Regions from separate parts of the Streptomyces sp. NPDC045955 genome, predicted to be linked through region 1. Evidence: riboswitches for the same ligand, from Rfam matches in the RefSeq annotation. Region 1 holds a riboswitch; the other holds the start of a gene.

Region 1 (6,609 bases):
CCACGACGAGGTAGGGCTTCGGCAGGTGGTCGCGCCCGGCGAGTTCCTTGGTGGCACCGGTGAAGGAGAACTCGGCCTCCTGGTCCCCGGAGATCACCTCGGGCTCGACGCCCAGGATGTCCAGCACGCCGCGCACGAACTCTTCCCGGTTCTCGGCGTCCCGGGAGGCGGAGGTCGCCACGAACCGCAGCCGCTCCGCCCCGTGCTCCTTGATGATCCCGGCGTACTCGCGGCAGGCCGCGAACGTCCGCTGGAGCGCCTCGGGGGCGAGTCGGCCGGTGCGGTCGACGCCCTGCCCCAGCCGCACGATCGTCATCCGGCGGTCCAGGTCGACCAGCTCACCGGTGCCCGGGTCGGCATCGGCGACCAGGAGCCGGATGGAGTTCGTACCGCAGTCCACGGCGGCGACACGGGTCACTGGGCGTCCTCCTCGACGGTCGTCACACAGGCGCCCTTGCGCCACCACTCGGGCAGCATGGCCAGAGCCTCGTCGCCCAGCGGGTTCACGCCCGGCCCCGCGGCCAGCGAGTGCGCCACCAGCACGTGCAGGCACTTCACCCGGTCCGGCATGCCGCCCGCGCTCGGGAAGTTCTTCAGCTCCTCGATCGCGTCACGGCGCCGGACGTAGTCCTCGTGCGCCGCCCGGTACGCCGCCGCCAGTTCCGGGTCCGAGGCCAGCCGCTCGGTCATCTCCTTCATCACGCCATTCGCCTCCAGCGTGCCGATCGCCGAGTTCGCCTTCGGGCACGTGAGGTAGTACAGCGTGGGGAACGGCGTGCCGTCCGGCAGCCGCGGGGCCGTCTCGACGACGTCGGGCTGCCCGCACGGGCACCGGTGCGCGATCGCGCGCAGGCCGCGCGGGGGCCGGCCGAGCTGCTGCTTGAAGGCCTCGACGTCCGCGTCGGTGGGCTCGGTGCGCGGAGTGGTCGGCGGGGGCGTTTCCATGACTGTGTTCAGGCTGTCTTTCTCTGGGTTCAGGTCACTGGCTGGGTATCGGGTCACTGGTCGGAGGCGTCGGCCCTGTCGACCCCGTCCCAGACGTTCGAGTACCAGGGGCGGTCGGCCGCCCCGAGGTCGGCGTGCGACTGCTTCGCCGCGTGCGGGTCGACGACGATGAATCCCGTCTCCCCCGGCATGACGTAGTGCAACCGCTTCCGGATCTGCTGCTCGGCATACGCGTCGTCCTGCCAGCGCGCCTTCTGGTCGCGCAGCCGTTCGACGCGCTGCCGGGCCTGCTGCTGTTCGCGCTGGAGGTCGTCGATCTCGGCGCGCTGCGAGACGTACTCCCGCATCGGGTAGGCCAGGGCCACGATCAGCGAGCACATCACCAGGGCGAGCAGCGCGGCCCGGCCGGTCAGCCGCGAGCGGCGGGCCTGACGCTTGGTCTGGGAGCGGTAGACCCGGGCCGCGGTCTGCTCGCCGAGCAGCCGGATCCTGGTCGCGGTGGAGAACCGGTCCCGGTCCTTCACGGCCATGTCTGTCCGCCTCCCGCTCCACCGTCATACGCGCGTACGTCCCCGGACACGGTACGGGACCGGGTACGGGGACGTACGTACGACGCTGCTACTTGAGGGCCGGGTCAGCCCCTGCTGTGCCTAGTTGTTCGCGGAGCGCTGTGCTTAATTGTTCGCGGAGCGCTGTGCTTAATTGTTCGCGGAGCGCTGTGCTTAATTGTTCGCGGAGCGAAACCGCGGGAACGCGCTGCGGCCGGCGTACACCGCCGCGTCGTCGAGGATCTCCTCGATGCGCAGCAGCTGGTTGTACTTGGCGACGCGCTCGGAGCGGGCCGGGGCGCCGGTCTTGATCTGGCCGCAGTTGGTGGCGACGGCCAGGTCGGCGATGGTGACGTCCTCGGTCTCGCCGGAGCGGTGGGACATCATGCACTTGAAGCCGTTGCGCTGGGCCAGCTCGACGGCGTCCAGGGTCTCGGTCAGCGAACCGATCTGGTTGACCTTGACCAGGAGCGCGTTGGCCGCGCCCTCCTCGATGCCGCGGGCGAGGCGCTCGGGGTTGGTGACGAACAGGTCGTCGCCGACGAGCTGGACCTTGTCACCGAGCTTGGCGGTGATGGTCTTCCAGCCCTCCCAGTCGTCCTCGAACAGCGGGTCCTCGATGGAGACGAGCGGGTACGCGTCGACGAGCTCCGCGTAGTACTCGGTCATCTCGGCCGCCGAGCGCTCCTTGCCCTCGAAGGTGTAGACGCCGTCCTTGTAGAACTCGGACGCGGCCACGTCGAGGGCCAGGGCGATCTGCTCGCCGGGGGTGTAGCCGGCCTCGTTGATCGCCTCGAGGATGAGGTCGAGGGCCTCGCGGTTGGAGCCGAGGTTCGGGGCGAAGCCGCCCTCGTCGCCGAGGCCCGTGGCCAGGCCCTTCGACTTCAGGACCTTCTTCAGCGTGTGGTAGACCTCGGCGCCCCAGCGCAGGGCCTCGGAGAAGGACTCCGCGCCGATCGGGGCGATCATGAACTCCTGGATGTCCACGTTGGAGTCGGCGTGCGAGCCGCCGTTCAGGATGTTCATCATCGGCACCGGCAGCAGGTGCGCGTTCGGGCCGCCCAGGTAGCGGAACAGCGGCAGGTCGCTGGCCTCGGAGGCGGCGTGGGCGACGGCGAGCGAGACGCCGAGGATGGCGTTGGCGCCGAGGGAGCCCTTGTTGTCGGTGGCGTCCAGGTCGAACATGGCCTGGTCGATCAGGCGCTGCTCGGTGGCGTCGTAGCCGACGAGCTCCGGGCCGATCTGCTCGATGACCGCGAGGACGGCCTTCTCCACACCCTTGCCGAGGTAGCGGTTCGAGTCGCCGTCGCGCAGCTCGATGGCCTCGAAGGCGCCCGTGGAGGCGCCGGACGGGACGGCGGCACGACCAGTGCTGCCGTCGTCGAGGCCGACCTCGACCTCGACCGTGGGGTTGCCTCGGGAGTCCAGGATTTCCCGGGCTACGACGACGTCGATGGACGGCACGAGCATCTCCTTCTTCATGTGACGCGGGTACGCGGGCCGCGTGGACCCGGCGAGGCGCGGGCCGCGGTGGCTCGCGACATGAGCCTAACCGGCTCCGGGCGATCGGCCACCGGGTCGCCCACCCCATGGACAGAACCGAGAGTAAATTGTTTCCGAACGGAACAAAGCCGGATCGCAAAGACCGCCGGAAAAAACCCCGCCCCGGTGCGCACGGGGGATGACGCACCGGGGCGGGGAGCCCGTGGGGACGGGGATGGGCCGCTGCTTACTTCAGGTGCAGCTGCTGGCCCGGGTAGATCAGGTTGGCGTCCGTGATGATGTCCTTGTTCAGCTCGAACAGCTTCTCCCAGCCGCCCTCGACCTTCTGCTCGGTCGCGATGGAGCTGAGGGTGTCACCCTTGACGACCTTGTACTCGCCGTCACCCTTCTTGACCTTCTTGCCGGTCGGGGTGGTGACGGTCTTCTGGGTCTGGGCCGGACGCTCGTCGGAGCGGGAGGCCGGCTGCTGCTCGGTCTGGCGGGTCTCGGTGGAGCCGCTGCTCTGCTCGGAGCCGCCGCTGTAGCCGGCGCTCGACAGGCCCTTGCCGCAGACCGGCCAGGCGCCCTTGCCCTGGCTCGCGAGGACCTTCTCGGCGACCTGGATCTGCTGGTCCTTGGTGGCCTGGTCGGCGGTGGAGGCGTACTGGGTGCCGCCGTACGCGGACCAGGTGGAGGCGGAGAACTGCAGACCGCCGTAGTAGCCGTTGCCGGTGTTGATGGACCAGTTGCCGCCGGACTCGCACTGGGCGACGGCGTCCCACTCGGAGGCGGTGGCGGCGGAGGCGTTGCCGGCCGCCATCAGCGGGGCGGCGACGGCGGCACCGGTGACACCGGCGATGGCGATGACCCGAGAGGCCTTGGACGGACGGCGGTGCGTGCCCTTGCCGGAAAACAGCATGGAGAGATCCCCTCACCGACGCCTGCGAGGTGAGCTGTCGGGTTCGGGCCGGTTGAGTTGCCCGGCCGCGTCCCTCCCGGGACGCGGCTTCACCCCAAGCCCTTCCGGCACAACCGGCCGGTCGGGCACTTACCTTGGGTCCCCCGCTCCTGCCTACGGCGCTTGACGCGACGACTGTTCCCGTGCGGCCGCTGGCAGGATTCGGCGTTGCGGCAGCCGGGGCTCGCGGTGACGAGCGGTCATGACCGTAGACATGCGATCCGCGGAATTTCAAAGACGATCAGGGCTTCTGAGATCTATCTCTCACCGCACCGATAAGGGACATTAGCCGCGAACGGTGACGTGAACTCGCACGGTTTCGGGGTGACTTCCGCCGCCGTTTCCGTACTGACCCACCGGCTACCGCTCGTCCGCTTCGACCCCAACCGTGAGCTTCTGACCGGGGCGGATGAGGTTCGGGTCGGTGCCGACAGCCGTCTCGTTCCCGACGTAGAGCGCGCGCCATCCGCCGCTGAGGTCAAGAGAGTTCGCGATGGACCAGAGGCTGTCGCCGGGGCGGACGGTGTAGGAGCCGTCCGTCGCCTCCCGGGCGGCCTCGCCGTCGCGCGAGGCGTGCCGTCCTGCGGACCCGGACGGACGGCCGTCCTCGACCTCGGCGTCCTCGTCGGCACTGGGGCCGCGGTGGCGGCCGGAGGTGGTGTCGCTCGGGACTGAAGAGCCGTCACCCTGCGGCGACTTGGCAGGCTCGTCACTCTCGGGGGTGGGCGAGGGGGAGCTGCTGGACTCCTGGTCCTGCGACTGCTCCTGCGACTGCTCCTGCGTCGAGGAATCGGAGGAATCAGGCGACTTGTCGGAGTTGGCGGTTTCGCCCGATTCGGAGGAGTCGAGCAGTCCGGGCGAGTCCGTCGGAGCGGACGAGTCGGAGGTGTCCGAGCCCTTGTCCTGTTCGAGGCCGGAGAGCAGCCCGCAGGTGCGCCAGGCGCCGACCCCCTGGTCGGCGAGGATTCTCTCGGCCACGGCTATCTGCTGGGAGCGGCTGGCCAGGTCGGCGCTCGGGGCGTAGTCGAGGCCGCCGTGGCTCTCCCAGTCCTCCTGGGACAACTGGAGGCCGCCGAAGTATCCGTTGCCGCTGTTCTGGCTCCAGGCGCCGCCGGTCTCGCAGTCCGCGACCCGGTCCCAGGTCGTGCCGTCGGCCGCGCTGGCACCGGAGGCCCCGAGGAGCGGAATCGCGATGGCGGAGCCGGTCACCCCGGCCGCGACGAGGAGAGCCGGAGCCTGGCGGGGGCGACGGTGCCGACCGTTCCCGGAGAGCATACGGAGACCTTTCGCGAGACAGCAGTGACCGGCGCGGCGCAGGGGCTCCCGGGCCGCGCTGATGATGGGTGAACGTATCGGCAGACGATCACTTGTCACAAGTTCATGCCGCGCAGATCACGTGAAGATCACAGCTCTGACGGCGTGTCATGTTTAGCCGGTGAGAACTCCACCGGCAGCGTGCGCAGCCCGCGCATGATGAGGCCGCCCCGCCATCTCAGGTCGGCCGGATCCGCCGCCAGCCGCAGGTCCGGGAGGCGGGTGAGGAGCGTGGCGAGCGCGGTCTGGCCCTCCAGACGGGCGAGCGGGGCACCGAGGCAGTAGTGGATGCCGTGGCCGTAACCGAGGTGCTGGTTGTCGCGCCGGGCGAGGTCGAGCACGTCCGGACCGGCGAACCGCTCCGGATCCCGGTCCGCGGCCGCCAGGACGACGAGGACCGGGTCGCCGGGCGCGATGTGCTGCCCGCCGATGGTGAGGGGCTGGGTGGCGAACCGCCAGGTGGCGAGTTCGACGGGGCCGTCGAAGCGCAGGAGCTCCTCGACGCCGGTCTCCAGGAGGCCGGTCTCCCCGGCGGCGAGGGACGCCTGGAGGCGCGCGCGCTGCTCGGGGTGGGTGAGCAGGGCGTAGGTCCCGTTGCCGATCAAATTCACGGTCGTTTCGAACCCGGCGAACAGCAGGATGAAGGCCATGGCCGCGGCCTCGTTCTCGGTGAGGTGCTCACCGTGGTCGGAGGCGCGGATGAGCCCGGAGATGAGGTCCTCGCCGGGGGCGGGCTCGTCGGGCAGCGCCTCGCGCTTGCGGTGGATGAGGTCGGCGAGGTAGCCGCGCATCTTCTTCACGGACCGCGCCACGCCGCCCCTGGGCCCGCCCTGGTGACGGATCATCATCCCCGCCCAGTCGCGGAAGTCGTCCTGGTCCTCGCGGGGGACGCCGAGCAGGTCGCAGATGGCGTAGATGGGGAGCGGGAAGGCGAACTCGTGGATGAGGTCGGCGGATCCCTTCCGCGCGAACCCGTCGATGAGCCCGTCGGTGAGCTCCTGCACGCGCGGCGCGAACTCGGCGACCCGGCGGGGCGTGAACGCCTTGGAGACGAGCCGCCGCAGCCGGGTGTGGTCCGGCGGGTCGATGTTGAGCAGATGCGTCATCAGCTCGGCCTTGCGCTCCCCGGGGATGCCGGTCTTGCCCTTGGCGTGCGCGGGCTCGTCGTGATGCGCCGGGTTCTTGGAGAGCCGGTGGTCGGCGAGCGTCTGCTTGGCATCGGCGTACCGCGTGACCAGCCAGGCCTCCACGCCGCTGGGCAGCCTGGTGCGGTGCACGGGGGCGTGCTCGCGGAGCCAGGCGTAGGCGGGGTAGGGGTTGCTCGCGAACTCCCAGGTGAAGAGGTCGGGAGCGGCGGCCGGG
Region 2 (6,211 bases), on a different contig from region 1:
CGCGGGCGGCTCGCTGAACGGCACCACCAGCTTCGAGCGGACCAACTACTTCGAGACGATGCCCGCCCATCAGCTGGAGCTCGCCCTCTGGCTGGAGGCCGACCGCATGGGCTCCCTGCTGGCCGCGCTCGACGACGAGTCGATGGAGAACCAGCGGGACGTCGTCAAGAACGAGCGCCGACAGCGCTACGACAACGTCCCCTACGGCACCGCCTTCGAGAAGCTGACCGCCCTCGCCTACCCGGAGGGCCACCCCTACCACCACACCCCGATCGGCTCGATGGCCGACCTGGACGCGGCCACCCTGGAGGACGCCCGAGCGTTCTTCCGCACCTACTACGCGCCGAACAACGCCGTGCTCTCCGTCGTCGGCGACATCGACCCGGAGCAGACCCTGGCCTGGATCGAGAAGTACTTCGGCTCCATCCCCGGCCACGACGGCAAGCCCGCGCCGCGGGACGGCGAGCTGCCGGAGATCATCGGCGAGCAGCTGCGCGAGGTCGTCGAGGAGGAGGTCCCGGCGCGCGCCCTGATGGCCGCCTACCGGCTGCCGCACGACGGCACGCGCGCGTGCGACGCGGCCGACCTGGCCCTCACCGTCCTCGGCGGCGGCGAGTCCTCCCGCCTGTACAACCGCCTCGTGCGGCGGGACCGTACGGCCGTGGCGGCCGGCTTCGGCCTGCTGCGGCTCGCCGGGGCGCCCTCTCTGGGGTGGCTGGACGTGAAGACGTCCGGTGACGTGGAGGTCCCGGTCATCGAGTCCGCCATCGACGAGGAGCTCGCCCGGTTCGCCGAGGAGGGCCCCACGGCCGAGGAGATGGAGCGCGCCCAGGCCCAGCTGGAGCGCGAGTGGCTGGACCGGCTGGGCACGGTCGCCGGCCGCGCCGACGAACTGTGCCGGTACGCCGTCCTGTTCGGCGACCCGCAGCTCGCCCTGACCGCCGTGCAGCGCGTGCTGGAGGTGACGGCAGAGGAGGTCCAGGAGGTCGCCAAGGCCCGCCTGCGGCCCGACAACCGCGCGGTGCTCGTCTACGAGCCCGTCGCCGGCGAGACGGGCGACGCGGAGACCGCCGAGGACGCCGACACCACCGAGGACACCGCAGCCGCGGCCCTGAACGAGAACGAGGAGGCGGCCAAGTGACCGAGCTCGCCACGATGGACTTCCACCCCCAGCCGCAGGCGGGCGAGGCCAAGCCGTGGGCCTTCCCGGCCCCCGAGCGCGGCACGCTCGGCAACGGCCTGACGGTCCTGCGCTGCCACCGCCCCGGCCAGCAGGTCGTCGCCGTGGAGGTGCTGCTGGACGCCCCCCTGGACGCCGAGCCGGCCGGCCTCGACGGCGTGGCCACGATCATGGCCCGGGCCTTCTCCGAGGGCACCGACAAGCACTCCGCCGAGGACTTCGCCGCCGAGCTGGAGCGCGCCGGTGCCACCCTCGACGCGCACGCCGACCACCCCGGCGTCCGGCTCAGCCTGGAGGTGCCGGCCTCCCGGCTCGCCAAGGGACTCGGCCTGGTCGCCGACGCCCTGAGGGCCCCCGCGTTCGCGGACAGCGAGGTCGAGCGGCTGGTCCGCAACCGCCTCGACGAGATCCCGCACGAGCTGGCCAACCCCGCCCGCCGTGCCGCCAAGGAGCTCTCCAAGGAGCTGTTCCCGGCGGACTCGCGCATGTCGCGGCCCCGACAGGGCACCGAGGAGACGGTCGCGGCGATCGACTCCGCGGCCGTACGCGCCTTCTACGAGAGGCACGTCAGGCCCGCCACGGCCACGGTCGTGGTCGTCGGCGACCTCACCGGCATCGACCTCGACGTCCTGCTCGGCGACACGCTGGGTGCCTGGACCGGCTCCGCGGCCGAGCCGCGCCCGGTGCCGCCGGTGACCGCCGACGACACGGGCCGTGTCGTCATCGTGGACCGCCCCGGCGCCGTCCAGACGCAGCTGCTGATCGGCCGCATCGGCCCGGACCGGCACGACCGCGTGTGGCCCGCGCAGGTGCTCGGCACGTACTGCCTCGGCGGCACCCTCACCTCCCGCCTGGACCGCGTGCTGCGCGAGGAGAAGGGTTACACCTACGGGGTACGGGCGTTCGGCCAGGTCCTCAGGTCCGCCCCGGACGGGACCGGTGCCGCGATGCTCGCCATCAGCGGCTCCGTGGACACGCCCAACACCGGCCCTGCCCTCCAGGACCTCTGGACGGTGCTGCGCACGCTCGCCGCCGAGGGGCTGACCGACGCGGAGCGGGACGTCGCCGTGCAGAACCTGGTCGGCGTGGCGCCGCTGAAGTACGAGACGGCGGCGGCCGTCGCGAGCACGCTGGCCGACCAGGTCGAACAGCACCTGCCCGACGACTTCCAGGCCACGCTGTACCGGCAGCTCGCCGCGACCGGCACCGTGGAGGCCACCGCGGCGGCCGTCAGCGCCTTCCCGGTGGACCGACTGGTGACCGTGCTCGTCGGTGACGCGGCGCAGATCAAGGGCCCGGTCGAGGCCCTGGGCATCGGTGAAGTCTCGGTCGTCGCCGCCGAGTAGGAGCACGCGCGCAGGGGCCCTGGTTGTCTTCTAAGGCACCAGGGCTCCTTTATGCCCGAATTGGTGCGGAGGTTGCCTGTCTGCCCTGTGGGATGCGCTACAAAAACCGGGATCCGTTTGGGAATTGAAAGTGGCCCCGCTTAGGTTCGTCCGGGCTGTTCGTCAGGCAGTGCGCCGCACCCGCGGCACCGGACAGTCATCGCCGAGTCCCCGTACGGCGCGAGCCAGGGGAGCCGGGGACCCACCGCAGTCCCTGGGGTGAATCGGACGCCCGCGCGAGCCGCGAGGGGGTCCGTAGGAGACCTTCCTGCTCCGAACCCGTCAGCTAACCCGGTAGGCGAGAAGGAAGGAAAGGACCAGGCACTCCATGGCGTTCACCCGCGCCACCGGGAAGCATCGTCGTCCCAGCCGGATGCAGCGCGGCACGGCCCGCGCGGCGGGCGTCGCGGCCCTCGCCACCACCGGTGTCATCGGCACCGTGGCCGCCCCGGCCTTCGCCGCCGAGCCCGCCGTCGAGCAGACCGGCCTCACCCCCGTCGTCACCATGGGTGACACCGTTGCCCAGCAGATCGACGCCCAGGCCGCCGCCCAGAAGCAGGCCGCCGAGGAAGCCGCCGCCAAGAAGAAGGCCGAGGAGGCCGCCCGTGAGCGGGCCGCCGAGGCGGCCAAGGAGGCCAAGGAAGCCGCCGAGAAGGCCCGCGAGGCCAAGGAACGCGCCGCCCGCGAGGCCGAGCGCAAGCGCCTCAACACCTTCGTGCCCCCGATCTCCGGCTCGTACGTCTCCACCGGCTACCAGGCCAGCAGCGGCCTGTGGTCCTCCGGCAGCCACACCGGCATCGACTTCCACGCCGCCAACGGCACCTCCGTCCACGCGGTCGGCATGGGAGAGGTCGTCGAGGCCGGCTGGGGCGGCTCCTACGGCAACCAGATCGTGATCAAGATGAACGACGGCACGTACACCCAGTACGGCCACCTGTCGTCCATCGGCGTCTCGGTGGGCCAGAAGGTCACCCCCGGCCAGCAGATCGGCCTGTCCGGCGCGACCGGCAACGTCACCGGCCCGCACCTGCACTTCGAGGCCCGTACGAGCCCCGAGTACGGCTCCGACATCGACCCGGTCGCCTACCTCCGCTCGCACGGCGTGAGCGTCTGACGGCGTACCACTCCGCTTCCCGAGGCCCCGGCTCCCCGAGCCGGGGCTTTCTGCGTTTGTGACGCCCGGCTGTCCAAAAAATATCCCTGGATTCCGGTCTGCCGTCGGAAATTCCGGCTCATTGCAATAGAGTCACGGAACACGTGTCACTAGTCGACGTTTCACGGGGATTAAACGGAGGTCGGTCATGCGCATTCCGGCGCACTCGGTGTGCACGGCCATCCGGGACGACATCGTCGCGGGTGTCTACGAACGCGGCGGCCGGCTGACCGAGGAACTCCTCGCCCGCCGCTACGGTGTCTCGCGCGTCCCGGTCCGGGAGGCCCTGCGCACCCTGGAGGCCGAGGGCTTCGTGGTGACCCGGCGGCACGCGGGCGCGTGCGTCGCCGAACCCACCGAGCAGGAGGCGGCCGACCTGCTGGAGATGCGGCTGCTGCTGGAGCCGCTCGGCGCGGCCCGCGCCGCCCAGCGCCGCACCGAGGCCCATCTGAAGGTCCTGCGCGGCCTGGTCCGGCTCGGCCAGGAGCGCGCTCGCCGGGGCCACAGCGACGACCTGCGCTCCTTGGGCGGCTGGTTCCACGAGACGCTCGCACAGGCCTCCGGCAGCCCCGCGCTGACCTCGATGCTGACCCAGCTCCGTCACAAGATCGCCTGGATGTACACCGTCGAGGCGTCGGTCGGGCCCGTGGAGTCCTGGGCCGAGCACGGCGCGATCGTGGACGCGGTGGCGCGCGGGGACAGCGAGCGCGCGCGGGCGGTCACGGCGCTGCACACCGAGCGCGCGACGGCCGCGCACCGGCTGCGTTTCGGCTCCCCCGGGGAGCGGGCGGAGCGTGTGAGGAACTCGCAACATCCCGTAAACACGGCGAGCCTGCGGCATTAACACGAGAGCCGTATACAAAGAGCAGGTAATTCGCGGGGGATTATTTCTGCTGCCCGGGAACGGGGAATTCGCGACCCCGTGACAGGAAATGGCGAGCCGCGGCCGGGAATGGTGAAGGGCTCGCCCGATGAATTCGGACGAGCCCTTCTGGTTGCACCGGACCAGGGGGTACCGGATCAGGCGCGGAAGAACGCTCAGACGGTCTCGGGCAGTTCCTCGAGACCCTCGGAGACCAGCTTCGCCAGCCGGTCCAGGGCGGCGTCCGCACCCTCGGCGTCGGAGGCGAGGACGATCTCCTCGCCTCCCTGGGCACCGAGGCCGAGGACGGCCAGCATGGAGGCCGCGTTGACGGGGTTGCCGTCTGCCTTGGCGATCGTCACCGGGACGCCTGCGGCCGTGGCGGCTCGGACGAAGATGGAGGCGGGGCGGGCGTGGAGGCCCTCGGCCCAGCCGACGTTGACGCGGCGCTCAGCCATGTGTTGCTGCCCTTCGGTTCTCAGGGTTGTCTAGACCAGTTTCCCATACGTGAAGCTGCGCCGGAGCGGTCATGGTGTACCGCCCGGGGTGCCGTCGGGTCGCGGCCTCGACCCGACTGACGCCCTCCACAGACTGCCTCGCGCCGCTGTCGGACGCCAGACGTACTCTGGGGCCCATGCAGACCTCGCCGGACCGGCACGAGTATCCCGCCCACTGGGAAGCCGACGTGGTGCTGCGCGACGGTGGCACCGCGCGCATCCGGCCCATCACCGTTGATGACGCCGAGCGCCTGGTCAGCTTCTACGAGCAGGTCTCCGACGAGTCGAAGTACTACCGCTTCTTCGCGCCGTACCCTCGCCTGTCCGCCAAGGACGTCCACCGCTTCACGCACCACGACTTTGTGGACCGGGTGGGACTCGCGGCCACAGTCGGCGGCGAGTTCATCGCCACCGTACGCTACGACCGGATCGGCGCGGACGGAACGCCCGCGTCCGCACCCGCCGACGAGGCCGAGGTCGCCTTCCTGGTGCAGGACGCCCACCAGGGCCGGGGCGTCGCCTCCGCTCTCCTCGAACACATCGCCGCCGTCGCCCGCGAGCGCGGCATCCGCCGCTTCGCCGCCGAGGTGCTGCCCGCCAACAACAAGATGATCAAGGTGTTCACGGACGCCGGGTACACCCAGAAGCGCAGCTTCGAGGACGGCGTCGTCCGTCTGGAGTTCGACCTCGAACCCACCGACCGCTCCCTCGCCGTGCAGTACGCGCGCGAGCACCGCGCCGAGGCCCGGTCCGTGCAGCGGCTGCTCGCGCCCGGCTCGGTCGCCGTCATCGGAGCCGGGCGCACCCCGGGCGGCGTGGGCCGCAGCGTCCTCGGCAACATCCGCGACGCCGGGTACACCGGCCTCCTCTACGCCGTGAACAAGGCACTGCCCGAGGGGCAGAAGGAACTCGACGGGGTCCCCGCCCACCGCTCGGTGCGGGACATCGACGGCCCGGTCGACCTCGCGGTCGTCGCCGTGCCGGCCGAACACGTGCCCGAGGTCGTCACCGAGTGCGGCGAACACGGCGTGCAGGGGCTGGTCGTGGTCTCCGCCGGATACGCCGAGAGCGGCACCGAGGGGCGCGAACGCCAGCGCGAGCTCGTGCGTCAGGCCCGCACGTACGGCATGCGGA

What was found. A riboswitch is a leader RNA that binds a small molecule or an ion and turns the genes downstream of it on or off. The one in region 1 is predicted to bind cyclic di-AMP.
Region 2: linked by a shared signal. The riboswitch ahead of AC07F0_RS18420 (M23 family metallopeptidase) and the one ahead of AC07F0_RS00515 (transglycosylase family protein) in region 1 are both predicted to bind cyclic di-AMP.

Annotation. Positions count from the first base shown of each region.
Region 1 covers NZ_JBWKKY010000001.1:110,455-117,063, forward strand. The annotation lists gene AC07F0_RS00495 (Ppx/GppA phosphatase family protein) at 1-418, opposite strand, end outside; gene AC07F0_RS00500 (DUF501 domain-containing protein) at 415-945, opposite strand; gene AC07F0_RS00505 (FtsB family cell division protein) at 999-1,475, opposite strand; gene eno (phosphopyruvate hydratase) at 1,668-2,957, opposite strand; gene AC07F0_RS00515 (transglycosylase family protein) at 3,223-3,894, opposite strand; cyclic di-AMP (ydaO/yuaA leader) riboswitch at 3,899-4,065, opposite strand; gene AC07F0_RS00520 (LysM peptidoglycan-binding domain-containing protein) at 4,294-5,208, opposite strand; gene AC07F0_RS00525 (cytochrome P450 family protein) at 5,337-6,609, opposite strand, start outside.
Region 2 covers NZ_JBWKKY010000008.1:118,888-125,098, forward strand. The annotation lists gene AC07F0_RS18410 (M16 family metallopeptidase) at 1-1,141, shown strand, start outside; gene AC07F0_RS18415 (M16 family metallopeptidase) at 1,138-2,526, shown strand; cyclic di-AMP (ydaO/yuaA leader) riboswitch at 2,717-2,880, shown strand; gene AC07F0_RS18420 (M23 family metallopeptidase) at 2,894-3,679, shown strand; gene AC07F0_RS18425 (GntR family transcriptional regulator) at 3,867-4,562, shown strand; gene AC07F0_RS18430 (HPr family phosphocarrier protein) at 4,757-5,038, opposite strand; gene AC07F0_RS18435 (bifunctional acetate--CoA ligase family protein/GNAT family N-acetyltransferase) at 5,215-6,211, shown strand, end outside.